4 regions of the Pseudomonas sp. Leaf127 genome follow, and region 4 is predicted to be linked to each of the others. Evidence: riboswitches for the same ligand, from Rfam matches in the RefSeq annotation. Region 4 holds a riboswitch; each other region holds the start of a gene.
The links. Region 4 has a riboswitch for cobalamin ahead of cobO (cob(I)yrinic acid a,c-diamide adenosyltransferase). Riboswitches for the same ligand answer to the same signal wherever they lie in the genome.
Positions count from the first base shown of each region.

Region 1: it holds a riboswitch for cobalamin, as region 4 does, so the genes downstream of both, ASF84_RS10150 (TonB-dependent receptor) here and cobO (cob(I)yrinic acid a,c-diamide adenosyltransferase) in region 4, are expected to answer to the same signal.
Region 2: it holds a riboswitch for cobalamin, as region 4 does, so the genes downstream of both, ASF84_RS08435 (ABC transporter substrate-binding protein) here and cobO (cob(I)yrinic acid a,c-diamide adenosyltransferase) in region 4, are expected to answer to the same signal.
Region 3: it holds a riboswitch for cobalamin, as region 4 does, so the genes downstream of both, cobW (cobalamin biosynthesis protein CobW) here and cobO (cob(I)yrinic acid a,c-diamide adenosyltransferase) in region 4, are expected to answer to the same signal.

Region 1 is NZ_LMOA01000012.1:500,518-507,458, reverse strand. Features, by position in the region: gene ASF84_RS10160 (hypothetical protein) at 297-1,607, shown strand; gene ASF84_RS10155 (OmpA/MotB family protein) at 1,614-2,291, shown strand; cobalamin riboswitch at 2,369-2,573, shown strand; gene ASF84_RS10150 (TonB-dependent receptor) at 2,700-4,823, shown strand; gene ASF84_RS10145 (ABC transporter ATP-binding protein) at 4,871-5,641, shown strand; gene ASF84_RS10140 (ABC transporter substrate-binding protein) at 5,638-6,603, shown strand; gene ASF84_RS10135 (FecCD family ABC transporter permease) at 6,612-6,941, shown strand, end outside.
Region 2 is NZ_LMOA01000012.1:131,791-138,731, forward strand. Features, by position in the region: gene ASF84_RS08420 (LysR family transcriptional regulator) at 118-1,035, shown strand; gene ASF84_RS08425 (ABC transporter ATP-binding protein) at 1,077-1,868, opposite strand; gene ASF84_RS08430 (FecCD family ABC transporter permease) at 1,865-2,887, opposite strand; gene ASF84_RS08435 (ABC transporter substrate-binding protein) at 2,884-3,897, opposite strand; cobalamin riboswitch at 4,054-4,388, opposite strand; gene ASF84_RS08440 (FadR/GntR family transcriptional regulator) at 4,407-5,123, opposite strand; gene ASF84_RS08445 (FadR/GntR family transcriptional regulator) at 5,240-5,974, shown strand; gene ASF84_RS08450 (oligogalacturonate-specific porin KdgM family protein) at 6,590-6,941, opposite strand, start outside.
Region 3 is NZ_LMOA01000021.1:337,768-344,708, reverse strand. Features, by position in the region: gene nfuA (Fe-S biogenesis protein NfuA) at 1-156, shown strand, start outside; gene cobM (precorrin-4 C(11)-methyltransferase) at 582-1,331, opposite strand; gene ASF84_RS14885 (cobalamin biosynthesis protein) at 1,380-1,805, opposite strand; gene ASF84_RS14880 (CbtA family protein) at 1,789-2,490, opposite strand; gene ASF84_RS14875 (CbtB domain-containing protein) at 2,500-2,685, opposite strand; cobalamin riboswitch at 2,784-3,001, opposite strand; cobalamin riboswitch at 3,058-3,262, shown strand; gene cobW (cobalamin biosynthesis protein CobW) at 3,357-4,421, shown strand; gene cobN (cobaltochelatase subunit CobN) at 4,425-6,941, shown strand, end outside.
Region 4 is NZ_LMOA01000020.1:68,334-75,274, forward strand. Features, by position in the region: gene ASF84_RS10955 (C40 family peptidase) at 1-425, shown strand, start outside; gene ASF84_RS10960 (C40 family peptidase) at 499-1,041, shown strand; gene ASF84_RS10965 (PQQ-dependent sugar dehydrogenase) at 1,174-2,490, opposite strand; cobalamin riboswitch at 2,593-2,803, shown strand; gene cobO (cob(I)yrinic acid a,c-diamide adenosyltransferase) at 2,900-3,511, shown strand; gene ASF84_RS10975 (cobyrinate a,c-diamide synthase) at 3,508-4,806, shown strand; gene bluB (5,6-dimethylbenzimidazole synthase) at 4,803-5,453, shown strand; gene cbiB (adenosylcobinamide-phosphate synthase CbiB) at 5,450-6,358, shown strand; gene cobD (threonine-phosphate decarboxylase CobD) at 6,351-6,941, shown strand, end outside.

The DNA of each region.
Region 1 (6,941 bases), on a different contig from region 4:
AACGCAGTCTGGACTTGAAAAGGGAGTGACCCTTTTCTGCGTCCTCCGCCTGGCCTGGCGAGATTGGGCCCAGCAACGCGGCTCGTGCTGAAACGGCAACAGACCCTAAAGATCCTGCCCCTGCGTCCGATAGCGTCAGGTTAGCCCTTGGATTTCGCGCTGGCCGCTTGGGCCGGTTGCGCCTTCAAGGGGCCTCCCTCCTCCATCCTCTGCCATGCAGACAATCGCCATCGAGCACAGGAGCGCCGGGTCATGGGACGATTCACCCTTATCAACAACACGCCTGAGGTGGCCGCATGAGCGGGTCGTTCATCCACTTTCTGGTGCCGTCGCTGGACAGCGCGCTGGAACTGACATTTTTCACCCTGATCGTGGGCGGCATGCTGGCCTCGCTGATCTGCGCCGAACGCTATGGCCGTACCGCCACCTGGGAGCGCAACTGGCAAGGCGGTACGCACAAGGGCGCACTGGATCTGGAGCACGGCTCGATCAGTGAGCTGAGCCATGCGCTGGCGTCGCTGCCCGAGCGCATTGTCAGCAACATGCCAGGGCTGCTGCTGATTTTCGGCCTGCTGGGCACCTTTCTGGGCCTGGGCATGGCGCTGGACAAGGCCTCGGGCGTGCTGCAAGGCAGTGCTGAATCCCTGGATGCCATGAGTGATTCGCTGGCGCAACTGACCGGCATGATGAAAGACCTGGGGTCGAAGTTCAAAACCTCGACCTGGGGCATCATCGCCTTCATCGTACTCAAGCTCTGGGAGTCTTCGCGCTGGTCAGCCGAAAGCCGGCGCAGCGACTGGTGCGTGCGGCAGATGAAGCAGGCCATGGACCAGGGCCGCAAGGAACTGCGCGCCTACAGCGACGTGCGTGACCGTCAGGCCCGCGAAGCGCTGGAACAGGTGGGCGAGCGGCTGGTGCAGTCCATCAACGCGCAATCGCAGCTGCTGGCCGCCGAATTCAAGGGACTCAAGCTGTTGAACATGCAGATGGCCAAACAGGCCCAGGGCCAGCACGAAGCGCTGGTCGAGCAGTTCACCGCCCTGAGCAACCAGATCGGCGAAGGCAATCATTGCCTGGCCAGCCTGGACCGCCACGCCGCGACCGCAGGCGAGCACCTTGAGCAGCTCAAGACCCTGGCCGGGCAAGAGAACCCGCAGGCGCAGGAGCAGCATCAATTGCTGATTGATCACCTGACAACGCTGGCCACCCTCACCGAAGAAAGCAACCTGTCGCTGGACAGCCTTGATCACCGCGCCGAGCGCGCCACCGCGCAACTGGATGAGCTGCAGAACCTGGAACGGCAACTGGCACAACAGGCCCAGGGGCATCACGGGATTCTGATCAAGCAATTGATGACCCTCAGCACCCAGGCCGGCGATGGCAATCGCTCGCTGGCCAGCCTCGATGAGCGCAGCGAACAGAGCGTGCATCACTGGAGCGTGGCGGCGGCGCAGTTACAGGCCTCGGTCGACGGCATTGCCGGTGACCTGCAGCAAGCCACCGGGACGATCACCACCGCGGTGGGCGGGCTGGCCAGCGAGGTCGAGGGTCTGACCGCCCAGGCCCGCGATGCCAGCGAGCCCGCTGACGCTCCCGAGCCGGTGTAACAGGCGATGAAAGAAAAGCCCAATGAATGGGTGTCCATCTCGGACCTGATGGCCGGCGTCATGGCGGTGATCATGCTGATGCTGGTGGTGTCGGTGTTGCAGAACAAGGCCGGCGAAGCCGCTGCCAAGGCCGAGCAGCAGATGCAGGAACTGGCGCGCAGCCAGGGCAATGCCGCACAACAGGCGCGCTTGCAGAGTCTGCTGACCGAGATGCAGGCGGACCTGGAGCGTACCGGTGAGGCGCAACTGGTCGAGATCGACATCGCCAACCGGCGCCTGACCCTGCCCGATGATGCCTTCGCCCGTGGCAGCGCCTGCATCACCCCGGCCACACGCGCCGTGCTGGGCAAGTTGAGTGTGCGGGTGGCGACCTTCATGACCGAGTCGGCGCAGGCACAGGTGCTGGTCGAAGGCCACACCGACAACCTGGCAGTCAATCGTCCGGTGACTGACTTTGCCCGCTACTGCACGGTGTACGACGACAACTACACCTTGTCGGCGGCCCGCGCCCGCGAGGCGCGCAAGCTGCTGATTCAGGCACTCGATGCGCAACAGGCCTTGCGCGTGGGGGTGGCCGGCTACGGTGACTCGCGCCCCAAACCCGGGATCGACCCGGCCAGTGCCTTGAACCGGCGGGTGGAGATCCAGCTGGTGGTCGGCCGCCAGGTGACCGCCGAGTTGTAACCCTGACGGGGCCTGGGCCGTGCGATCGCGCATGGCCTGTGGCATCTGTATTTGACGCCGCCGTTCATCGGTGGTCTTATCCCGCCCCAGTTTCAGGTGTCTCATGCCGCCGTGCATGAGGTGAAACGGGAAGCCGGTGCGTCACCTTGGTGATCAGTCCGGCGCTGCCCCCGCAACGGTAAGCGAGCGACCCCTTCGACACACCACTGTGCCCTGGCATGGGAAGGTGAAGGGATCGTGATCCTCGCAAGCCCGGAGACCGGCCTGAAACCTCAGTGTGGTGCCTCACCACACGCGTTGGCAATCCCGCGGTGGGCGGGCGCAGGCCGGTATCCGTGCGCCTGCGCGTGCGGTCCCCTATGCGTTATTCCCTCCGGGTTCATTCTTTCCTGATCGAGTTGGAATAGCATGTCCCGCTTCTACCCTTTGCACCTGAGCCTGTTGCCCTTGCTGGGCTTTTCCGGCACAGCCCTGGCCGACCCTGGCCCCCTGAACCTGCCGGCCACCTCGGTCAGCGACGTCGCCGCACACGTCCGGCCAGACCTGAACACGCCCATGGCCACCGGTTCACGGCTTGAACTGACGCCCTTGCAGACCCCGGCCAGTCTCAGCCGTCTCGACAGCAAGATGATCGAGCAGCGCAACAACCAGAGCGTGCAGGAAGCAGTCAGCCGCGCGCCGGGCATTTCCAGCATCGTCGCGCCCGGCAACGGCAATACCGCGCTGTCGGCGCGGGGGTTTACCGGACACACGTCGGTGATGACGCTGTTCGACGGCGTACGGTTTTACACCGGGTTCGGCACCCAGACCTTTCCGGTCGACCCCTGGATGGTCGAGCACATCGATGTGCTCAACGGTCCGGCCTCCGTGCTGTACGGCGAAGGCGCCACCGGTGCAACGATCAATGTGATGTCGAAAAAACCGTTCGACGGGCCGATCCGCAATCGCCTGCGCGTCGGCTATGGCTCGTACGATCGCCAGCAGGCCGCCCTGGACAGCGGCGGCTCGCTGAGCGAGCGCCTGAGCTACCGCCTGACCCTCAACCAGCAGCAAAGCAACGGCTGGGTCGCTCACGGTGATTCGCGCAGCGAGGCCTTGAGCGCTGCCCTGCGCTGGCAGGCCAGCGATGACCTGAGTGTCACCCTTGCTCATGAGCGCGGCGACAGCGAGCCGGTGACCTGGTTCGGCACACCGCTGATCGACGGCCATTACCGTGACAACCTGCGTGACAAGAACCACAACATCCGCAATGCCGTGCAGCGCTACAGCGACGAATGGACCCGTCTCAACACCGACTGGCAGATCAGCGATGCGCTCAGCGCCAGCAACCAGGTGTACTGGATCAAGAGCCGCCGCCACTGGCGCAATGCCGAGGTCTATGACTGGCGCGCCAGCCAGGGCCAGTTGCTGCGTGGCGAGTACCTGGAGATCAAGCACGACCAGGAGCAGATCGGCGACCGCCAGACCTTTACGTTGCAGCATTCATTGCTGGGACTGGACAGCCGCACGGTGGTCGGCGCCGAGTACAACAAGATCCGCTTTGCGGTCGGTAACAATTCGCCGTACACGGATGTCGGCGGCGACTACATCGACCCGTGGCAACCGGCCGCCAGCGACTTCCAGAGCCAGTCGCCGTACCGGCCGCTGGCCGATACGCAGACCCGCACCTTGGCCCTGTTTGCCGAAAACCGCCTGCAACTGTCCGAGCGCTGGTCGCTGGTGACCGGCGTGCGCCGTGACCAGAACCAGCTTGAGCGCAACGACAAGCGCACCGACACCCGTAGCGACCGCCGCCTGACCGGCGGCAACTGGCGCGCCGGGCTGGTGTTCGCGGTCACCGATCAACTGTCGTTGTATGGCCAGTACTCGACCAGCGAAGACGGGGTCAGCAACCTGATCACCCTCAGCCCCAGCCAGCAACAGATGGACTTGACCGAGGCCAGGCAGACCGAGCTGGGCTTGAAGCAGGCGTTCCGGGACGGCCGTGGTGAGTGGACCCTGGCGGCGTACCACATCGTCAAGAACAAGGTGCTGACCTTCGACCCGGTCAGCCGCCTCAGCCAGCAGGCCGGCCAGCAGTCGTCCGATGGCCTGGAAGCCAGCCTCGACCTGCAACTGGGGTACGGCTGGCAGGTGGCGGCCAACGCCTCGGTGGTGCGCGCCAAATACGATGATTTCGACGAAAACGTCGATGGCATCAGCGTGTCACGCGCCGGCAATCGGCCGACTGACGTGCCCCGGCGCACGGCCAACCTGTGGCTGAACAAGGCCCTGACCGAGGAACTGGACGCCGGCGTGGGCCTGCGTTATGTCGATGCGCGTTATGCCAATACTGCCAATACCGCCCAAGTGCCGGGCTACACCGTGGTGGACGCCAACCTTGACTGGCAGGTGCTGCCCGAGGTGAGTCTGGGGCTGCAACTGTATAACCTGCTGGACCGGCGCTATGCGGTGACGGCGCAGAACAGCGCCCGGCAATGGCTGATGGGCCAGCCGCGCTCGCTGTTCGTCACCGCTGACTACCGTTTCTGATGCACATGGCGCAGGCACTGAGCCTGCGCCCTCGACAAGGAGTGTTTATGCCCCGTCTGAGCCTTGAAGGGCTGGCATGGGAGGCCGGGCGGGCGTTCCGGCTGGCCGACATCGACCTGCAGGTCGGTGCGCAGGAATTCGTCGGCCTGATCGGTCCCAATGGCAGCGGCAAGAGCAGCCTGCTGCACTGTGCCTGGCGCTTGCATCAACCCACCGCCGGCCAGGTGCGGCTCGATGGCCAGGACCTGTGGCAGCAGTCGGCCCGCTGGAGCGCGCGGCGCATGGCCGTGGTGCAGCAGGAGTTCCCCCAGGACTTCGGCCTGCGGGTGCTGGATGTCGTGCACCTGGGCCGGGCGCCGCACAAGGGTCTGTTCGAAGGGCACAGCGCGGCGGACCTGGCGCTGGTCGAGCAGGCCCTGCAGCGCACCGGCCTGCATGAGTATGGCGTGCGCCTGTTCGCCAGCCTGTCGGGCGGTGAGAAGCAACGCGTGCTGCTGGCCCGCGCCCTGGTGCAGCAACCCGAGCTGTTGATTCTCGACGAGCCGACCAATCATCTGGACCCGCGCTATCAACTGCAATTGCTGCAATTGCTGCGGCGCCTGAAACTCGCCACCCTGGCCAGCTTTCATGACCTGAACCTGGCCGCGGCGTTCTGCGACCGCCTGTATGTGCTGTGCGACGGTCGCTTGATCGCCAGCGGCACGCCCACCGAGGTGCTGACCGCCGAACTGTTGCTTGATGTATTCGGCGTGCAGGCCCTGGTCGACACCCACCCGCGGGCCCCTCATCCACGCATTACCTGGATAACCCACGCATGATCCGTCCCCTTTTCCTGTACCTGGCGCTGGCCTGTGCGGCTGTCGCCGAGGCCAGCGACTACCCACTGACCGTGCGCAGTTGCGAGCGCGACGTGACCTTCACCCAGGCGCCGCAACGTGCTGTCAGCCATGACCTGAACATGACCGACATGCTGCTGGCGCTGGGCCTGCGCGAACGCATGGTCGGCTTTACCGGCATCAGCGGCTGGAAAACCCTCGACCCCGCGCTGCGGGCCCAACTGGCCGGCCTGCCGGAAATCGCCCCCCGCCACCCGTCGGTGGAAAACCTGCTGGCGGTCGGCGCCGACCTGTACGTGGCCGGCTGGAACTACGGCATGCGCGTCGGTGGCCCGGTGACCCCACAGACCCTGGCGCCGTTGGGCATTGCGGTGTACGAATTGAGCGAATCGTGTTCGTTCGTCATGGGACAGCATGAGGCACGCTTTGCCGACCTGTACAACGACCTGCGCAACCTGGGCCGGATCTTTTCCGTCGAGGCCCGCGCCCAGGTGCTGATCGATCAGACCCGGCAGCGGGTGCAGCGCGTGCAGGCAGCCTTGGGCGACAACCCGGTGCGTCCCCGGGTGTTTCTGTATGACAGTGGCGAGGATCGAGCACTGACCTCGGGCCGGCTGGGCATGCCCCAGGCGCTGATCCAGGGCGCCGGCGGGCATAACGTGATGGACGATGTCAGCGGCAGCTGGGTCTCGGTCAACTGGGAAAGCGTGGTGGAGCGTAACCCCGAGGTCATGGTGATCGTCGATTACGGCCCGACGTCCTGGCAGGCCAAGCGTGACTTTCTGCTGCAGCACCCGGCCCTGCAAAGCGTCGATGCCATCCGCCATCAGCGCTTTGTGGTGCTGAGCTATATCCAGGCCACGCCGTCGCTGCACAACGCGCAGGCCTTGGAAATCCTCGCCCAGGCGCTGCATCCGGAACGGTTTGCCGAGGCCGCGCGGTGAAAGGCCGGGTGAGTCGTCGCGGCTACGGCGCCTTGGTCTTATTGCTGCTGGTGTTGCTGGTGCTCTCATGCCTGCTGGCGCTGGGCTTTGGGCCGGCGCACCTGTCGCCGATGCAGGTGGGCGGCATCGTGCTGCAACAGCTGGGTTTTGCCATCGACGGTCCCTGGAGCCGGGGTCAGGAGCAGATCGTCTGGCTGATCCGCGCACCCCGGGTGCTGCTGGGCGCGCTGGTGGGGGCCGGGCTGGCGATGGTCGGCACGGCCTTGCAGGCGGTGACCCGCAACCCGCTGGCCGACCCGCATTTATTGGGGGTCAGTGCCGGGGCGGCGCTGGGTGCG
Region 2 (6,941 bases), on a different contig from region 4:
TCTGTGTTGCCGCACCGGGATAAATGCGCAGGAACCGACAGGATTGTTATGCTGGCAAGCAACAATCATCGCAGTGACAGGTTTCTTGGAGGAGAACTGATGGAGCTTCTACAGGCGATGCAGGTATTCGCCAGGCTGGCGGAACTGGAGAGCTTCACCAAAGTTGCAGAAGCCATGCAGACAGGGCGCCCGCACGTCACTCGTACCATTCAGGACCTTGAAGCTTCGCTGGGGGTTCGGCTCTTTCAGCGCACGACTCGCAAGGTAAAACTGACTGCGCAGGGCGCGCGATTTTACGAACGCGTCAAAGAAATCCTGGCGAACATCGCAGAGACGACGACCATGTTTGATCGCAATGGATCAGCATTACGTGGACGGCTTCGAATCGATATCCCCACTGCCTTTTCCCAGCACCGCTTCATGGAAAGCCTCAGGCGATTTACAGAGGCTTTTCCCGAAATCGAGCTGGCGCTGGGGGTGACCGACCGCAGGGTGGATCTCGTAGCCGAGGGCATCGACTGTGTCGTAAGAATTGGTGACCTTCCAGATTCAAGCATGGTCGCCAGAAAAATTGGCACCGTCATCATGGTGACCTGTGCGTCCCCGGTTTATCTTCGGGCCTGTGGGGCACCCAAGACCCTGCACGACCTGATGGATCACCGCTGTGTCAGCTTCCTTTCCGGTCAAAGCAACAGGCCGCTTCCCTGGCATTTCTCGGTGGACGGCGAGGATCATCCCTACACGCCCCACGGTGGCATCACTGTGAATGAGTCAAATGCCTACGTTCAATGTGGTGTTGCAGGCTTCGGTATTGTCCAGGCACCAGGAATCGCCGTTGAGACCTTCCTGGCAAATGGAGAACTGGTTGAGGTGCTCAGTTCCCATCGCCCACAGCCGCGCCTGGTGTCGGTGCTTTATCCAAGCAGAACGCATCTTGCTCCTCAGGTAGAAGCCTTTGTGGGTTGGCTGAAAGAACATTTTCCTGTGCTGCACCCTGACTGGTTCATTGCGCCATCACCTTCGATTGCAGGCTGACGGCGCAACGGCCGGATTTCGCGAACACGTTGCAAGTCGTGTTACAAGGCGCGCAAGCGCAGCAGCCGCGTGCCGTCGAGCGGGTCGGTCAGCCAGTGGCCGTGTACGCCAAAGGCACTGAGCAGGCGTTCGGGGGTCAGCACGTCGTGAGGCAGGCCCAAGGCAATCAGGCGCCCACCGTGGAGCAGGGCCAAACGGTCACATTCCAGCGCCTGGTTGAGGTCGTGCAGGGCGATCACGCAGGTGACCGGCAAGGCCTTGACCAGGCCGAGAATACTCAACTGATGCTGAATGTCGAGGTGGTTGGTGGGTTCGTCCAGCAGCAGGATCTGCGGCCGTTGCGCCAGGGCGCGGGCAATATGCGCGCGTTGGCGTTCGCCGCCGGACAGGGTCTGCCAGTGACGCTCGCGCAGGTGCAGCAGGTCGACGTCCACCAGGGCCTGGCGCACGATCTCATCGTCTTCGCCGCTCCAGGGTGCCAGCGCCGACAGCCAGGGCGTGCGACCCAGCTCCACGGCGTCGCGCACGGTGATGCTGTCGCTGGTGTCGGCCTGCTGCTCGACCACCGCCAGTTGCCGGGCCACGTCACGGCGCTTCATCTGTGCCAGCGGCTGGCCGGCCAGGTGCACGCTGCCGGCGCTGGGTGCCAGAATGCCTGACAGCAGCTTGAGCAGGGTGGATTTGCCCGAACCGTTAGGGCCGACAATGCCCAGGGTTTCGCCGGGCCGCACGCTGAGGCTGACGTCCTGCAGCAAGGCCTGGCCCTTGACGATATGGGTCAGCCCGATGCAGCCGAGCGCTGCGGTATCGAGCAAGGGAGAAAAGGCATTCATCGCGGGCTTTTTCCCCGGATCAGGATCAGGGCGAACACCGGCGCGCCGATCAGCGCGGTGATCACCCCGACCGGCAGGGTCTGGCCCTTGATCAATGTGCGCGACAGCACGTCAGCGGCAATCAGAAACAGCGCGCCGCACAAGGCGCTGACCGGCACCAGCCGGGTATGGCGCACGCCGACCAGCATGCGCACGGCATGCGGGATCACCAGACCGACAAAACCGATGGAGCCGACAATCGACACCATCACGGCGGTGATCAGCGCTGCGCAGGTGATCAGCAGTACTTGCACACGGCGTACCGCAATGCCCAGCGAGGCGGCCGAGTCGCTGCCGAACATGAACGCATCCAGCGCCCGGCGATGCCACATGCACACCAGCAGGCCGGCCAGCACCACCGGCACCGCCAGCCACACCGAATGCCAGCGCACGCCGCTGAGGTTGCCCAGCAGCCAGAACATGATCCCGCGTGCCTGCTCGGAGCTGGCCGACTTGGTGATCAGAAACGACGTCAGGGCATTGAACAGTTGTGAGCCGGCAATGCCCGCCAGAATGATATGCCCGGCCGCGCTTGAGCCTTGGGAAGAGCGGGCGAGCAGGGCGACCATGGCAAACGCGGCCATGGCGCCGGCGAATGCGCCGGCCGACAGCGAAATCGCCCCGGCACCGATGCCCAGCAGGGCGACCAGCACCGCACCGGTCGAGGCTCCGGCAGAAATACCCAGCAAATACGGCTCGGCCAGCGGGTTGCGCAGCAGCGATTGCAGCACCACCCCTGACAGCGCAAGGCCGGCACCGCAGGCGGCGGCGACGATGGCACGGGTCAGGCGGTAGTTCCAGATGATGCCTTCGTCGATGGGGTCAACCGGGAAACCGGCGCCCCATAGCTTGTTGGCCAGGATCTGCCCGACCACCTCCATGCTGATGTAGGTTTCGCCGATGGCGGCGCCGGCGATCACGGCCAGTACCAGCACAACGCTGACCCACAGGGCATGGCCCACCAACACCCAGGCTCTCATGGGGCCTTGTTGAACCGGTCAGCAGCGTCGGCCAGCTCTTCGATACCTGTGAACATGCGCAGGCTGGCCTGCATGGCGTCGGCGTCGATGATGACGATGCGGTCGTTCTTGACCGCGTCCATGTTGCGCGTCACCGGGTCCGACTTGAGGAAGGCCAGTTTGCGCGTGTAGTCGTCAGCCGGAAAGCGGCGGCGGTCCATGCGGGCGATGACCAGGATGTTCGGGTTGGCCTTGGCAATGGTTTCCCAGCCCACGGTCGGCCACTCTTCATCGGAGGCGACGATGTTGCGCAGCCCCAGGCTGTTGAGCATGAAATCCGGAATGCCTTTGCGCCCGGCCACATACGGGTCGATGTCGAGGTCGGCACTGGAGAACCAGAACACTGCCGAGACGTCTTTGGCCTTGTTGCGGTCGACGTTGGCCAGCGCCTTGGCCAGCCGCGCCTTCAGTTCGTCGACCACCTGACGGCCACGGTCCTGGACGTCGAAGATCTGTGCCAGTTGCTCGACGCTTTTATAGAGGGTGTCGATGCGAAACGGCTCCAGCCGCGTACCGTCGGCGCCGACCAGGTTGTCCTTGCCTTCACAGTCCGAAGGCAAGATGTAGGTCGGGATCTTCAGGTCATGAAACTGCTCGCGGGTGCCGACCACCCCCTGTTTGCCCACCATCCACTCCAGTTGCACGGCCACCAGCCCTGGGCGCTTGCCGATCACTGCTTCGAAACTGGGGTCGTTGTCGGCCAGGCGCTCGACCTTGTCGTTCTGGGCCTTGAAGCGCGGCAGTACGTCGTTGAACCACAGTGAAGTGCCGGCCAGGCGTTCACCCAGGCCCAGTTCATAGAGCATCTCGGTGCCGGCCTGGCCGATGGTCACCGCCTTGTCCGGGGCCTTGGCGAAGGTCAGCGGCAGGCCGCAGTTCTCGAGCGTCAGCGGATACCGGGTGGGGGCGGCAAGGCTCTGGGCGCAAAAGCCCAGGGTGACCATCAGCAGGGTCAGGCGCGGCAGCGACAGCAGGGGCGGCATGAAAGGGCGATCTCCATTTCGTACGAAAGCGGGACGCAGTGTACAGGCAGGAAATACATCGCGGTCGCGACCCGACAGGCAGGCCTCGGCAGAACACACGACAGCAAGGCGTGCGCGGATGTCCTTCCCGGACACCCCGCCGGTCAGTAAAAATTCAGGTCGGCAGGTCTCCTGACTGGCACGTCTGCGCCTTGCTCCAGCCTTCCCGGGGATGAAACCCAGTGGCGCCTATGAAGCGGCTCGATGCCTACAGTTGCGGGGGCAGTTTCGTTTGCTTTTACCTGAGCGGTGACTGCGCATCGGTGGTGCTGCGTTACAAACCGGATCGCAATGCTCATTTACTTGAGTAAACTCCGCTTGCTCGCCGCTTTGCGCCTTGCCTCACCTTCGCTCGTCGACTTCTCAGGCAAAACCAGGCGTTTCACGGCCTGCGAATTCCCTGTTAGTTCCTCTCGGAAACCGACGGCGGCGATGGTAAACCATCGACACACGAGTCGCTAACGGTTTGTGTCCAGCCGCTGCAGGCAGTTGATCAGGTGCAGGCGCATGGCCGCGCGGGCCGCGTCGCCGTCCTGATGGACGATGGCCGTGAAGATCTGCGCCTGCTCGCGGGCCTGGGCCTCGGGGTCTTCGGCATGCGCCAGCACGGGCTGGTTGCCGAACCCGGTGCCGATGCGTGGCAGGATGCTGCTGCCCAACTGGTTCATCACGTCGGTGAAAAAGCCATTGGCGGTGCACAGGGCAATATGGCGATGGAACTGGTAGTCGGCCTGTACCGTATCGACGCCTTGCCGGGCGCAATCCTGCAGATGCTGCAACGCCTGGGCGATGGCCTCCAGTTGTTCCGGGGTGCGGCGCCGGGCGGCGAGGGCGGCGGCTTCCGGCTCCAGGCTCAGGCGCAGTTCGAGCACCGCCACGGCGTCGTGGCGCGTGCCGACCGCTGGCTCGTCGGGCGTTGCGCTGCGTGCTTGTGCGGCATCGACCACGAAGGTGCCGATGCCGTGGCGGGTTTCCACCAGGCCCTCGGCCTGCAGGCGCGACATGGCTTCACGCACCACGGTACGGCTGACACCGGTTTCAAGGATGATGGCCTGCTCGGTGGGCAGTTTTTCACCGCTTTTGATCTCGCCTTCACGAATCCTGCGGGAAAACTCGGCGACCAGCTGCTGGGTCAGGTTCGAGCGACGGCCCGAGGCTGCGGATGGTTGGTCCATATCGATGGGTCAGGTCCTGTGGGGCGCTGAGTATAACCTCGTGACGCGCCGGGATGCGGGTGTGTTTGTCGTTCTGTGCGGCCTATAATCGGGTATCCGACAAGAACGAGGCTGTAATGTCCGACAACGCCGCTCCCGCGCAGAAAAACCATCGACGCCTGGCCGAAACCCTGGTCGACCGCTTTGCCCAGCGCATGCGCGACGGCGTGCTGCAGCGCGGCGAAAAGCTGCCCTCGGAAGTGCACATCATGGAAGCCGAAGGTGTCAGTCGCACCGTTGTGCGTGATGCCCTGTCGCGGCTGCAGGCTGCCGGTCTGGTCGAGACCCGGCACGGGGTCGGCACCTTCGTGCTCGACATGCCGGCGCCGGAAGGCTTCAGCGTGGGGCCGGCGACCATCGCCACCTTGTCCGATGTACTCAATCTGCTGGAGTTTCGCCTGAGCGTGGAAGTGGAAGCCGCCGGCATGGCCGCCCAGCGGCGCAGCCCCGAGGCGTTGCTGGAACTGAAGCGGGCCTTCGAGGCGCTGCTCGAAGGCCCGCAAAAATCCGGTACCACCATCAATGCCGACTTTCAGTTCCATCTGAAGATTGCCAAGGCCAGCGGCAATGCCTACCTGATCGACATCATGAAGCACTTGGGCACCAAGCTGATCCCGCGCACCCGCATGAACTCGGCCTACACCGGTCAGAGCGACCGTACCGCCTACCTCAAGGGCATCGATGCCGAACACCGGCAGATCTACGAAGCCATCGCCCAGGGCAACGTCGACGCCGCGCGTGCCGCCATGTACCTGCACCTCAACGGCAGCCGCATGCGCCTGCGCCGCACCCAGTCGCTATACGGCGACTGACCCCCCGTAGGAGCGCGCTTGCCGGAATGCCGGACCACCGCGACCGGCTGCGTTAGCAGTCGTAAATTTTCAGCGTTTCCAAAAATTTGCGAGCGCTACGCACTCGGTCGCCGGCAAGCGGGCTCCTACCGGACGGTGCCTGTCCGAATAGCCCACTCTGCCGGAATGCCGCGACCGGCTGCGCCAGCAGTCGTAAAATTTCAGCGTTTCCGAGAATTTGCGAGCGCTGCGCACTCGGTCGCCGGCAAGCGGGCTCCTACCGGACGGTGCCTGTCCCAATAGCCTGCTGGCCCGCACCTCAACGGCAGCCGCATGCGCCTGCGCCGCACCCAGTCGCTGTACGGCGACTGGGCCCCGGTAGGAGCGCGCTTGCCCGCGACCGGCTGCGTAGCAGTCGTAAAAATAGTGGCGTTTCCAAGATTTCTGCGAGCGCTACGCACTCGGTCGCCGGCAAGCGGGCTCCTACCGAACCGTGCCTGTCCGAATAGCCCACTCTGCCGGACCACCGCGACCGGCTGCGCCAGCAGTCGTAAAATTTCAGCGTTTCCGAGAATTTGCGAGCGCTGCGCACTCGGTCGCGGGCAAGCGCGCTCCTACCGGGCCGCAATCGCACGATCAGAGAAAGTTGTACTGCACCCCGACCCGCAACCGCAGCTGGCGTTCATCGTCGGTGGCGTTGACCTTGATGTCACCCACCTCGAAGAACGGTGTCCAGTTCTTGTCCCACTTGTACTTGAACGCTGCGTTCTGCTCGTAGTCGCTGGTGTCGTTGTCGTAGCGGATGTAGTCGGCATCGAAGTAGATGAACTGGTACTCGTACGCCCAGGCACTGCCCTTGGGCGCGTAGTTGAGCCACACGTCATAGCGGTTGACCGTCTGGTCGTCCGAGGCGTTGTAGGCCATGTTCTTGTTGACCTTGTCGCGGTCGAGTTTGATCGAGTCGAAGCGATAGCGGCCCGACAGGCTC
Region 3 (6,941 bases), on a different contig from region 4:
GCCGTCCTGCAGTTCGGCGGCGGCTGCCAGGGCTGCGGCCAGGCCGACGTGACGCTCAAGGAAGGCATCGAGCGCACCCTGCTCGAGCGCATCCCCGAGCTGCACGGCGTGCGTGACGTAACCGACCATACCCAGAAAGAAAACGCCTACTACTGATCAACTCGCGCACTCCCTGGTCGCGCTCTGCCGGAATGCCGGACCACCGCGACCGGCTGCGCAGCAGTCGTAAAGTTGTGGTGTTTTCGAGATTTTTGCGAGCGCTGCGCACTCGGTCGCGGGCAAGCGCGCTCCTACCCGCGACCGGCTGCGCAGCAGTCGTAAAGTTGTGGTGTTTTCGAGATTTCTGCGAGCGCTGCGCACTCGGTCGCCGGCAAGCGGGCTCCTACCTGCGACCGGCTGCGCAGCAGTCGTAAATTTGTGGTGTTTCCGAGATTTCTGCGAGCGCTGCGCACTCGGTCGCGGTGGTCCGGCATTCCGGCAAGCGCGCTCCTACCCGTGACCGGCTGCGCAGCAGTCGTAAATTTGTGGTGTTTTCGAGATTTTTGCGAGCGCTGCGCACTCGGTCGCCGGCAAGCGGGCTCCTACACTGGCCTGTACAAATGCGCATGCCCCGCCCGATACAGCGATGACTCGGCAAACGTGTCCGTTGCCAGTACCCGCCCGACCAGAATCAGCGCCGTGCGCCTGAAGCCCTTGGCCTTTACCTTGTCTTCGATGTCGGCCAGCGTGCCCAGCACCCAGTCCTGGTCCGGCCAGCTGGCGCGGTGCACCACGGCAATCGGGCAGTCGGTCCCGTAATGTGGCAACAGCTCGGCCACGATCGCCCCGATATGCTTGATCCCCAGATGAATGGCCATGGTCGTGCCATGCCGTGCCAGGTCACCCAAGGCTTCACCGGCCGGCATGGGGCTGCTGTCGGCAAAGCGGGTCAGGATCACGCTCTGGGCCACGTCCGGCAGGGTCAGCTCGCTTTCCAGCAGGGCCGCGCAAGCGGCCGTGGCGGTGACACCGGGAACGATCTGAAACGCAATATCCAGTTCGCGCAGGCAGCGAATCTGCTCGCCGATCGCCCCGTACAGGCTCGGGTCGCCGGAATGCACCCGGGCCACATCCTGGCCTTGTGCATGAGCCGATTTCATCAAGGCGATGATCTGTTCCAGGTGTAACTCGGCGCTGTTGACCACTTGATGGGCGCTATGGCCCTCCAGCACGGCCAGGGGGACCAGCGAGCCGGCATAGATAATGACCGGGCACGTGCGAATCAGGCGCTGGCCCTTGACGGTGATCAGCTCGGGATCGCCGGGGCCGGCACCGATGAAATAAACAGTCAATGAACACTCCAGAGACGTGCAAGAAATAAGGTCGCAATAAAGCCGGTATTATCTGCCTGTAACAGGGCTGCTGGCCAAGGCCAATGTGGCCTGATCGTTTTTCCGGTAGGTGATGCGCAACCAGGCAGGCTTGCCGCTCAACTGGCTGGCCAGTGCCAGCGCCGTGCTTTCGGCCACGCCACGACAGCCGGTGCGCTCGAAGGCCAGCGCCGAGTGGTGAGTCAACTGGCCTTCATAGGCCTGGAGCTGTGCTGCACTGAAAAACACCAGCGGCAGGCCGAGTTGTTCGGCAGCCTGCCACAAGCCCGGCTCGTCGCACTTGCTGTCGATGGAAGCCAGCGCACTGACCGCCCCGATACCCAGGCCATGGTCATGCAGGCTCTGTGTGATCAGCGCCAGCAGCACCTCGGCCGGGCAGCTGTGTCGGCAGCCCAGGCCCAGGGCCAGCCACGGCCGGTCAGTACTGACCGGCATGCCGGCTGCGGCGGAACAGCCAGGCGCTGATGGCCCCCAGGGCGGCCCAGAACAGTGCATTGGTCACCAACGACGCAACGATGAACTGCGACGCCAGCGCCTCGGGTGCCAGGCTCGCATGCTGTTCCGGTTGAGGTGCGCCGATCACATGCGGCACCACCAGCACGGCCACCCCCAGCAGTTTGAGCAAGGTGCCGCGGCCGAACACGATCAGCGCCAGGCCCGCAGCCGTGGCGGCGGCGGTGGAAATCCACCAGTTCTGGCGCAGGCCCAGTTCGGCCGCTGCCGTCCCCGGCAATTCCGGAGGCAGCCCCAGGGTAGGCGCCAGGACAAACACCGCAAACCCGGCCAGTCCCCAGAACAGGCCCTGCAGCGTGCTGCCCGGCGCACGCAGGGTGTAGAGCCCGGCCAGCATCAGGGCAAAGCCCACGGCCACCACCAGATTGCCACCGGTGGTCGACAGCAAGCGCTGCCAGCCATCGGCCGGTGCCCAGGCCTCGTCGTCGTGCGCATGCACATGGGCGGCAGCGCCCGGCGCGTGGGTGTGTTCCTGGGTGGCCGGTGCCTGCTCGAAGGTTTCCGCTTCAAGAATCAGTGGCGTCAGCCACAGGCTCTGCACCAGGGTCAGCAGCAGGGCGGCCAGCAGGCCGCTGAAACCTGCGGTCTGCACAATTCGCTTGAACATGGTCAGGCCTCAATGGCAAGGAAAGGCGGCGCTGTGCCGGGTGTCGTGGGCGGCATTGTGCACCGCGTCGATGTGCGAGAAGCCGGCGAAATACACCAGGCTGCAACCGAGCAATACCGCGCCGATGGCGGCCGTCAGGCGCTGGCTGAGGGTGGTGGGAGTGGCGGCGGGGTGGCTGCTGCTGATGATCGACATACGGCTTGCCTCTTGTTTTCAAAAGGGCAGGCAGGCGCATGGACGCGGGGCGACGAACATCGGCCCGTATCGACTGCGCCCGCCCACCGCGGGGTTGTCAGAGAAATAGATAGCGGGCCGGTCTCCGGGCTGGCGAGGGACGTTCAGGACGTCATGCAAGGATCGCCTTCCCATGCCGTGGCACAGTGGATAGACCCTTCGCTCGCTTACCGTTGCGGGGGCAGCACCGGACTTTGTGTCAGCCCATTGGCAGGCGGACGACAGCACCGGTTTCCCGTTTCACCCTGTGAAGGGCACCCGTAACAAGGTGTGTAGCAGAGCATGAGCCATGCATGACGTCAATCTTGACATTGACCCTTGCCCAGCCACTGCGTAGCCTTGCCGGTCTGAGGTTCCTTGTGCAAATGGCGCAAGGCTAAGACGGGAATACGGTCGAGCCGTAGCTGCCCCCGCAACTGTAAACGGTCCTGTTCGTCGCACAGCCACTGCCCTGGGCGGGAAGGCGCGGCGAACGGCCTGGCCAGCAGGCCATGGCCACGCCGCCAGCCAGGAGACCTGCCTCAACCGAATTCTCACTACAACCGGGCGGGGTGATCCGGTGGCGATTCGCACTGTGCGCCCGGCGCGCGGCTGTCGTCCTGTTTGCCCGCCGCATGACCAAAGGGCATCCGATGAAAACGCAGTCCAAGCTTCCCGTCACCATCGTCACCGGCTTTCTGGGCTCGGGCAAAACCACCTTGCTGCGCCACATGCTTGATAACGCCGAAGGCCGGCGCATCGCGGTGATCGTCAACGAGTTCGGCGAGCTGGGCATCGACGGTGAAATCCTCAAGCAATGCACCATCGGCTGTACCGAAGAAGAAGCCAATGGCCGCATTTTCGAACTGGCCAACGGCTGCCTGTGCTGCACCGTGCAGGAAGAGTTCTTCCCGGTGATGCGCGAGCTGGTCGAGCGCCGTGGCGAACTGGACCACATTCTGATCGAAACCAGCGGCCTGGCCTTGCCCAAGCCGCTGGTGCAGGCCTTCCAGTGGCCGGAAATCCGCACCGCCTGCACCGTTGATGCCGTGATCACCGTGGTCGACAGCCCGGCAGTCAAGGCCGGCACCTTCGCCGCCTACCCGGACCAGGTCGACGCGCAGCGCAAGCTGGACCCCAACCTGGACCACGAATCGCCGCTGCACGAGCTGTTCGCCGACCAACTGGCCAGCGCCGACCTGGTGATCCTCAACAAGGCCGACATGATCGACGCCGAGGGCCTGGCCGCCGTGCGCGCCGAAGTCGCCGAAGAGCTGCCGCCGGCGGTCAAGGTGATCGAGGCCAGTAACGGCCGCTTGCCACTGAGCGTGCTGCTGGGGGTCGGCGCCGAGTCCGAGCGGCACATCGACGGGCGCAAGACCCATCATGACCATCACGAAGGTGATGACCACGACGACCACGATCACGACGCTTTCGACTCGATCTCGATCAAGCTGCCCGAGGCTGAAGAAGCGCGCCTGCTCGCGGCCCTGACGCAACTGGTGGTCGAGCACGGCATCCTGCGGGTCAAGGGCTTCGTGGCCATCCCCGGCAAGCCGATGCGCCTGTTGGTGCAAGGCGTCGGCACCCGCTTCGACAAGCATTTCGACCGCGCTTGGCGCGCAGATGAAGAGCGCGCCACGCACCTGGTGCTGATCGGCCAGGAACTGGATGCGGCGGTGCTTGAAGCGCGCTTGCACGCGGCATTGGCCGGTTAAGCCATGCACCTGCTGAGAACCCAGCCCGGTGGTTTCGTAACGGACGACAGCATTGCCGACCTGGGGCAAACCCCCGCCGACCTGGTGATTCTCTGCAGCGGCGACTCCAGCCTGGCCTTGCTGGCCGAGGCTGCGCAGCAATTGCCGGACGACTACCCGAGCCTGCGCCTGGCCAACCCGATGCAGGTGCAGAATCACGCCTCGGTCGACCTGTATGTCGAAGAAGTGCTGCAGCATGCGCGGGTCATCCTGCTCTCGCTGCACGGCGGCATCGGCTACTGGCGCTACGGCGTGCAGCGCCTGCTGGAGCTGGCGGCGCGTGGTGTGCAGGTGATCCTGGTGCCGGGCTGCGATCGCCCGGACCCGGAATTATCCGATTTCAGCACGGTGCCGGCCGCCGAGGGCGAGCGGCTCTGGCAGTTTTTACGCCAGGGCGGGCTGGACAATGCCCTGAACCTGTTCAACTGCATGGCCAGCCAGTGGCTGGGGCGCGACTACGCCTGGCAAGAGCCCCAGGCCCTGCCACGTGCCGTCATCTACCATCCGCACAAGACCCGGGCGCAACTGGCCGATTGGCAAACCGACTGGGCCGCCGACGCACCGGTAGCGGCCTTGATCTTCTACCGCTCGCACTTGCAGGCGGCCAACACTTCGTTCATCGACGTGTTCTGCCAGCGCTTGCAGGCCCAGGGCCTCAACCCGCTGCCGATCGCCGTGGCCAGCCTCAAGGAAGCCGGCTGTCTGACGGCCGTCGAAGACTGGCTGGACGAGGCCGATGCCGCGTTGATTCTCAACACCACAGGCTTTGCCCAGTCGAGCCCGGAAACGCCGCACTTGCGGCCGTTCCGGCGCGATGTCCCGGTGATCCAGGCCATCTGCGCCCAGGACAACGAGCCGGCCTGGCAGGCCAGCGACCTGGGCCTGGGTGCCCGTGACCTGGCCATGCACATCGCCTTGCCGGAGCTGGACGGGCGCATCATCAGCCGGCCGATCAGCTTCAAGGACCTGGCCTGGCACAGCGAGCGCAGCCAGTCGGACGTGGTCTGCTACCGCGCCCAGCCCGAGCGCATGGACTTCGTCGCGCACCTGGCGCGCAACTGGATCGAGCTGGCGCGGCGCAACAATGCCGACAAGCGCATCGCCCTGATCCTGGCCAACTACCCCACCCGCGACGGCCGTATCGGCAATGGGGTGGGGCTGGACACGCCAGCGGCGGCGCTGAATATCCTGCGCGCCATGCAACAGCAAGGCTATCCGGTCGAGGGGCTGCCCGACAGCGGCACCGCGCTGATCCAGCAATTGCTGGGCGGGGTGACCAACGACCTGGACAGCCTCGATCTGCGGCCGTGCCAGCAAAGCCTGGCACTGCAAGACTACCTGACGGCGTTTGCCACCTTGCCAGAGGCCAATCGTGAGGCGGTGATCCAGCGCTGGGGGGCGCCTGAAGCCGACCCGATGTTTCGTGGCGGGCGCATGATGGTCGCCGGGCTGCGCCTGGGCCTGACCTTTGTCGGCATCCAGCCGGCCCGCGGTTACCAGGTCGACCCCAGTGCGGTGTACCACGACCCCGATTTAATACCACCCCATGGTTACCTGGCGTTCTACTTCTGGCTGCGTTTTGCCTATGGCGCCCAGGCGGTGATCCATGTGGGCAAGCACGGCAACCTGGAGTGGCTGCCGGGCAAGGGGGTCGGGCTGTCGGCGACGTGCTGGCCGGACGCTATCCTTGGCCCGTTGCCCAACATCTACCCATTTATCGTCAATGACCCGGGCGAGGGCGCCCAGGCCAAGCGCCGTACCCAGGCGGTGATTATCGACCACCTGATGCCACCGTTGACCCGCGCCGAAACCTACGGACCGCTGCGCGACCTGGAGCGACTGGCCGACGAGTATTACGAAGCGCAGTTGCTCGACCCGCGCCGCGCCCGTGAGCTGCAACGTGAAATCCTGCAACAGGTGCGCGACAGCCGGCTCGACCTGGAGCTGCAACTGGATGCTTCGCTCAATGCCGACGCCGATGCCGCCGTCTGGCTGCCGCGCCTGGACACCTACCTGTGTGACCTGAAGGAATCGCAGATTCGCGACGGCTTGCACGTGTTCGGCGAGTCGCCGAGCGGACGGCTGCGCATCGACACCTTGCTGGCCCTGCTGCGCATCCCGCGTGGCGACGGCCGCGGGGCGCATTCGAGCCTGCTGCGGGCCTTGGCCAAGGCCTTTGCCCTGGACTTCGACCCGCTGGACTGCGCCCTCGCCGAGCCATGCGCCCCGGAAAAACCGGCGCTCTTGCAGGCGGTGAGCCAGGAGCCCTGGCGCACACAGGGTGACAGCCGTGAGCGGCTGGAGCTGTATGCGGCGCAGTTGATCGAGCGTGTCATCAGAAATGAAAGCCTGGCTGACGTACCCGCTCACCAAGACTTGCACCTGATCATCGAGCACCTGCGTGAGATCGTGGCACCGTGTCTGGACGCCTGCGGCCCGGCCGAGATGCAGGGTCTGCTCGATGCCCTGGCCGGGCGTTTC
Region 4 (6,941 bases):
GTACGCGCTACCGTTTTGGCGGCAGCTCGACTACCTCGGGCTTCGATTGCAGCGGTTTCATCAATTTCCTGTTCCGCGAAGAGGCCGGCATGAGCCTGCCGCGTTCGAGCCGGGAAATGATCAATATCGATGCACCGCAGGTTGCCCGCCGCGACCTCAAGCCGGGTGACCTGCTGTTCTTCAGCACCGCCGGTCGCGGTCGTGTCAGCCATGCAGCGATCTACCTGGGGGATGCGCAGTTCATTCATTCCAGCAGCCGCCGCAGCGGCGGAGTCCGGATCGACAGCCTGGACGACTCGTACTGGAGCAAGACCTTCATCGAGGCCAAGCGCGCCCTGGTGCTGGCACCGCCAAGCGGCGACGTGCAGACCACGGCGATGACCTCGACCAGCGTAAAACCCGCTACTATCAAACGCCATAAATAACGTGATGCCCGGTCCCTGACCGGGCTTTGTGCTTTCGGCAACAAGGCCGCATCCGAAGGGAGTAGTTGTGGTTATGTCGATGACGTTACGCCTGATGGTGATTTCCCTCGCAGCGCTGCTCGGCGCCTGCGCCAGCGCACCACCCCCCCAGAAACCCCGTATCGTTCAGCGCCCCGTGCTGGCTGCGCCCGCGACCGTAGCGTCACCGGCGGTCGAGGATGTGCTGTTTCGTGCCTTGGGGCTGGTGGGTACGCCATATCGCTGGGGCGGCAATACCCCGGATTCCGGTTTCGATTGCAGCGGGCTGATCGGCTATGTGTACCGTGACATGGCCGGCATCAGCCTGCCACGCTCGACGCGCGACATGATCGTGATGAATGCCCCCACCGTGGGGCGTGAACAGTTGCAGACCGGCGACCTGGTGTTCTTCGCCACCTCCGGCGGCTCGCAGGTGTCGCATGCCGGTATCTATGTCGGTGAAGGGCGCTTCGTGCATGCACCGGCCACCGGTGGCACGGTCAAGCTCGACAGCCTGAGCAAGCCTTACTGGCAGAAGGCCTATCTGAACGCCAAGCGCGTGATCCGCCCGGAAAGCCTGGCGCAGAACGGCCGGTGATTCACAGTCTTTATTCTGCCCGGTAGGAGCGCGCTTGCCCGCGACCGGCTGCGTTAGCAGTCGTAAAATTTCAGCGTTTAATCAATTTCTGTGAGCGCTACGCACTCGGTCGCGGTGGTCCGGCATTCCGTCCTACCTGGCTGATGTCACGCGCCAGATGCGGTTGCCTACATCGTCCGCCACCAGCAGGCCGCCACGCTGGTCGTTGACCACGCCCACCGGGCGGCCCAGGGCTTTCTCGTCCTTGTCCAGGAATCCGCTCAGCACATCGACCGGCTGGCCTGCAGGCTTTCCGGCCTTGAACGGGATGAACACCACCTTGTAGCCGCTGTGCGGCTTGCGGTTCCATGAGCCGTGCTGGCCGATGAACATTCCCTGATCGAACGGCGCGGCCAGGGTCTTGCCGTCGGCGAACACCAGCCCGAGCGAAGCGGTGTGCGGCCCCACGGCGTAATCGGGCACCAGGGCGCTGGCGACTTTCTGCGGGTCTTGTGGCTGCACGCGCTCATCGACGTGTTGGCCGTAGTAGCTGTAGGGCCAGCCATAAAAGCCGCCGTCCTGCACCGAGGTCACGTAGTCGGGCACCAGGTCGCTGCCGATTTCGTCGCGCTCGTTGACGGCGGTCCAGAGTTTGCCGGTCACCGGTTCCCAGTCCATGCCGTTGGGGTTGCGCAGCCCCGAGGCGAAGAGGCGTTTCTGCCCTGAAGCGCGGTCCACTTCCCAGATGGCGGCGCGCCCCTGTTCCTGGTCCATGCCGTTCTCGCCGACATTGCTGTTGGAGCCGACCGTGACGTACAGCTTGCTGCCGTCGAGGCTGGCGATCACGTTTTTGGTCCAGTGGTGATTCAGCTCGCCACCTGGCAGGTCAGTGATCACCGCAGGTGGCCTGCTGATCCGGGTCTGGCCGCTTTCATAGGGGAAGCCGAGCAGGCGATCGGTGTCAGCGACGTACAGCGTATTACCCACCAGCGTCATGCCGAACGGTGAGTTGAGGTTTTCCAGCAGCACCGAGCGGGTCTCGGCAACGCCGTCACGGTCGGCATCGCGCAGCAGGGTGATGCGGTTGGCGCTGGGCACGCCGGCCCCGGCGCGGCTCATGATCTTTCTGGCGATCCAGTCACGCACGCCCCCAGTATTTTCCTTAGCGGGCGTGTTGGATTCGGCCACCAGCACATCGCCGTTGGGCAAGACATACAGCCAGCGCGGATGGTCCAGGCCTTCGGCAAAGGCGGCCACTTGCGTGCCGGGGGCGGCGACCGGCTTGCCGCCCTCGGGCCAGCCGATGGCCGGGGCGATATTGACCGTCGGCAGCAGGGTCTTGTTGGGGGCGGGCAGCTGCGGGGCAGGGCCCGAGCCGTCGGCCACTTGCAGGCTGGCGGTTTCGCCACAGGCTGCCAGGCCGCCTGCGGTGAGCAGGATGATTGCGCAATGCGGGACACGCTTGAGCATGGTGAGGCCTCGCCATAAACCAAAAGCTGATTATGGATAGAGAAAGCGCCGTCCGTGAGGTTCAATTCAATACTGTTTGACGCTGTTTACCCAACCCTCTACCCTTCGCCGCTTGTTTCAGGTGCCTTGCAATCATCGATTGGCGAGGTGAAACAGGGAAGCCGGTCAGGACCTGTCCAATTCCGGCGCTGCCCCCGCAACGGTAGATGAGTCAAGGCGGTGTCCAACGCCACTGGGTTTGCCCGGGAAGGCGCACCGCCAGGGGTAACACCCGCTCATGAGCCCGGAGACCGGCCTGTCACTCTTTCCACAGCATCACGGCGGGCGATGCTCTGCAACGGGTACGCGCCTGGCGGCCCGAGGCTGTCCTGTCGTCTGCTTTCGCGTGCCCCCCAGCGGAGAGCTGAAGATGAACCCATCCCCCGAACGTGACGAACGCCACCTGGCGCGCATGCTGCGCAAGAAAGCCATCATCGACGAGCGCATTGCCAATTCGCCCAATGAGTGCGGCCTGCTGTTGGTGCTCAGCGGCAATGGCAAGGGCAAGAGCAGCTCGGCGTTCGGCATGCTGGCCCGGGCCATGGGTCACGACATGCAATGCGGCGTGGTGCAGTTCATCAAGGGCCGCAACAGCACCGGCGAAGAGCTGTTTTTCCGGCGTTTTCCCGAGCAGGTGCGCTATCACGTGATGGGCGAGGGCTTTACTTGGGAAACCCAGGACCGTCAGCGCGACATCGCCGCTGCCCAGGCGGCCTGGGAGGTGTCGAAGCAATTGCTCAGCGACCCGGCCATCAGCCTGGTGGTCCTCGATGAACTCAATATTGCCCTCAAGCACGGCTACCTGGACCTCGACCAGGTGCTGACCGACCTGCAGGCGCGCCCGCCCATGCAGCATGTGGTGGTCACCGGCCGCGGTGCCAAGCCCGAATTGATCGAACTGGCCGACACCGTGTCGGAGATCGGCATGGTCAAGCATGCCTTTCAGGCCGGCATTCGTGCGCAAAAGGGCATCGAGCTGTGAGTGACGCTGCCCGCCAGTGCCCCGCCGTATTGATTGCCGCCCCGGCCTCCGGGCAGGGCAAGACCACCGTCACCGCTGCGCTGGCCCGGTTGCATCGCAATCAGGGGCGCAAGGTGCGTGTGTTCAAATGCGGCCCGGATTTTCTCGACCCGATGATTCTGGAGCGCGCCAGCGGTGCGCCGGTCTATCAACTGGACCTGTGGATGATCGGCGTCGAAGACAGCCGCCGTCTGCTCTGGGAGGCGGCCGGTGAGGCCGACCTGATTCTGATCGAAGGGGTCATGGGCCTCTTCGACGGCACCCCGTCCAGCGCCGACCTGGCGCGGCACTTCGGGGTGCCGGTGCTGGGCGTCATCGACGGCACCGCCATGGCCCAGACCTTCGGCGCCCTGGCCTTGGGGCTGGCGCGTTATCAGCCGGACCTGCCGTTTGCCGGCGTGCTGGCCAACCGGGTCGGCACTGTGCGCCATGCGCAACTGCTGGAAAACAGCCTGACCGAAGGGCTGCGCTGGTACGGCGCGTTGTCGCGCGAGACCGGCATCGAGCTGCCCAGCCGCCATCTGGGTCTGGTGCAGGCCAGTGAATTGAATGATCTGGACGCGCGCCTGGACGCCGCCGCCCAGGCGCTGGGCAGCACTTGCGAAGTGACGCTGCCGCCGCCGGTGACCTTTGCTGCGCCCGAGCCGCAACCGGTCGAGCCGTTGCTGGCCGGGGTGCGCATCGCCATCGCCCGCGACGAAGCGTTTGCCTTTGTCTATGGCGCCAGCCTCGACCTGCTGCGGGGCATGGGCGCCGAGCTGAGTTTCTTCTCGCCGATCCATGACACGCAGCTGCCCGAGGCCGATAGCCTGTACCTGCCCGGGGGGTATCCCGAGCTGCACCATGTGGCCCTGGGCGCCAACCGTTTGATGCGCGAGGCGATTGCCGCCCATCACGCGGCAGGCAAACCGATCCTGGCCGAGTGCGGCGGCATGCTCTACCTGCTCGATGCCCTGACCGATGTCCAGGGCGTGCGCGTCGAACTGGCCGGTTTGGTGCCGGGCGAGGCGGTGATGCAAACGCGCCTGGCGGCCCTGGCGTTGCAGAACGTGGCGCTGCCCGAAGGCTTGCTGCGCGGGCACACTTACCATCACTCATTGACCAGCACTGAACTGACACCGATCGCCCGGGGCGTGAGCCCCAATGGCGGGCGCGGGGCCGAGGCGGTCTATCGCCTGGGCCGGTTGACGGCCTCGTACGTGCATTTTTATTTCCCTTCGAGCCCGCCTGCGATTGCGGCGCTGTTCACGCCATGAGCGACGCAGCCTTCAGCCCCGATGAGCGGGCGGCGGTGTACCGGGCCATTGCCGAGCGCCGTGACATGCGCCACTTCAGTGGTGGCACGGTGGCGCCCGAACGGCTGGCGCGTTTGCTGGAGGCCGCGCACCAGGCGCCCAGCGTCGGTTTGATGCAGCCCTGGCGTTTCATCCGCATCACCGACCGGACCTTGCGTGCCAGCCTGCAGGCCCAGGTCGAGCAGGAGCGGGTGCGCACTGCCGAGGCCCTGGGCGAGCGCGCCGATGACTTCATGAAACTCAAGGTCGAGGGCATCAGCGATTGCGCCGAGGTGATCGTCGCGGCGCTGATGGACGGCCGCGAACAGCATATCTTTGGCCGGCGTACCTTGCCGGAGATGGACATCGCGTCGTTGTCCTGCGCCATCCAGAACATGTGGCTGGCGGCGCGGGCCGAAGGCCTGGGCATGGGCTGGGTGTCGCTGTTCGACCCCGATGCGTTGGCCGCCTTGCTCGACATGCCCGCCGGCGCGCGGCCCCTGGCCATTTTGTGCCTGGGACCGGTCGATGGCTTTTATCCGGCACCGATGCTGGTGCTCGAAGGCTGGGCGCAGGCGCGCCCGCTCGAACAATTGCTGTATGAAAACCAATGGGGAGTGCATCCATGAGTGTGGCGCTGTTGAGCGCGGCGGGGGTGGCGCTGGATGCGTTGCTGGGCGAGCCGAAACGTTGGCATCCGCTGGTGGCGTTCGGACGCTATGCCGAGCGTATCGAGCAACGCTTCAATGCCGCTGGTCGTGGCTGGCGCAGCCATGGTGTCACCGCCTGGGTGCTGGCCGTGGTGCCGTTGACCCTGTTGATCACGCTGCTGAGCTGGTTGCCGTACCTGGGCACGCTGGTCGAGATCCTGGCGCTGTACTGCGCGCTGGGGCTGCGCAGCCTGGGCGAGCATGTGCAACCGGTGGCGGCCGCCTTGCGTGGCGATGACCTGGACGAGGCGCGCAAGCGGGTCGGCTACCTGGTCAGCCGGCAGACTTCGGAACTCGATGCCAATGGCGTGGCCCGTGCCGCCACCGAGTCGGTGCTGGAGAACGGCAGCGATGCGGTGTTTGCCGCGCTGTTCTGGTTTGTCGTGGCCGGGGCGCCGGGCGTGGTGCTGTACCGGCTGAGCAATACCCTGGATGCCATGTGGGGCTATCGCAACGAGCGTTTCGAGCGTTTCGGCTGGGCGGCGGCGAAGATCGACGATGTCCTCAACTATATGCCGGCGCGGCTGGTGGCCCTGACTTACGCGGTGCTGGGCAAGACGCGCCTGGCGCTGCGCTGCTGGCGCACCCAGGGGCCGACCTGGGACAGCCCCAATGCGGGCCCGGTGATGGCGGCCGGCGCCGGTGCGCTGGGCGTCGAGCTGGGCGGGCCTGCGGTGTATCACGGTGAGGTGCATGAGCGCCCGCCGTTGGGTGAAGGCAAGCCTGCCGATGCAGAGTCCATCGAGGCCGGCTGGCAACTGGTGCAGCGCGGCGTCTGGCTGTGGCTGCTGGTGCTGTGTGCAGGAGCACAATTGTATGCTTGAACACGGAGGCCGCTTGCGGGCGGCGGCGCAGCGTTACGGGATGGCCGAGGCCGACTGGCTGGATGTGTCCACCGGTATCGCACCCTGGGCCTGGCCGATTCCGCCCATCGAGGCGCAAGACTGGGCACGCCTGCCGCAAGCCGATGACGGCCTTGAAGCCGCGGCTTGCGCGTATTACAACGCCCCGCGTGCCTTGCCGTTGCCGGGTTCGCAAGCCGCGATCCAGGCCTTGCCGCGCCTGCGCAGTGGCGGCAAGGTCGGCGTGGTCTCGCCCTGTTACGCCGAGCACGCGCATGCCTGGCGCAAGGCCGGCTTTCTGGTGCGTGAAGTGCTGGCCCATGAGGTCGACTATTTTCTCGACAGCCTCGACATTCTGGTGGTGGTCAACCCCAACAACCCCACGGGGCTGCTGCTGGCGCCTGAGCGCTTGCTGGAATGGCACGCCCGGCTGGCCGAGCGCGGTGGCTGGCTGGTCATCGACGAGGCCTTCATGGACAGCACCCCGGCCTCAAGCCTGGCCGCCGAAACCACGCGCAGCGGCTTGATCGTGCTGCGCTCGTTCGGCAAGTTCTTCGGCCTGGCC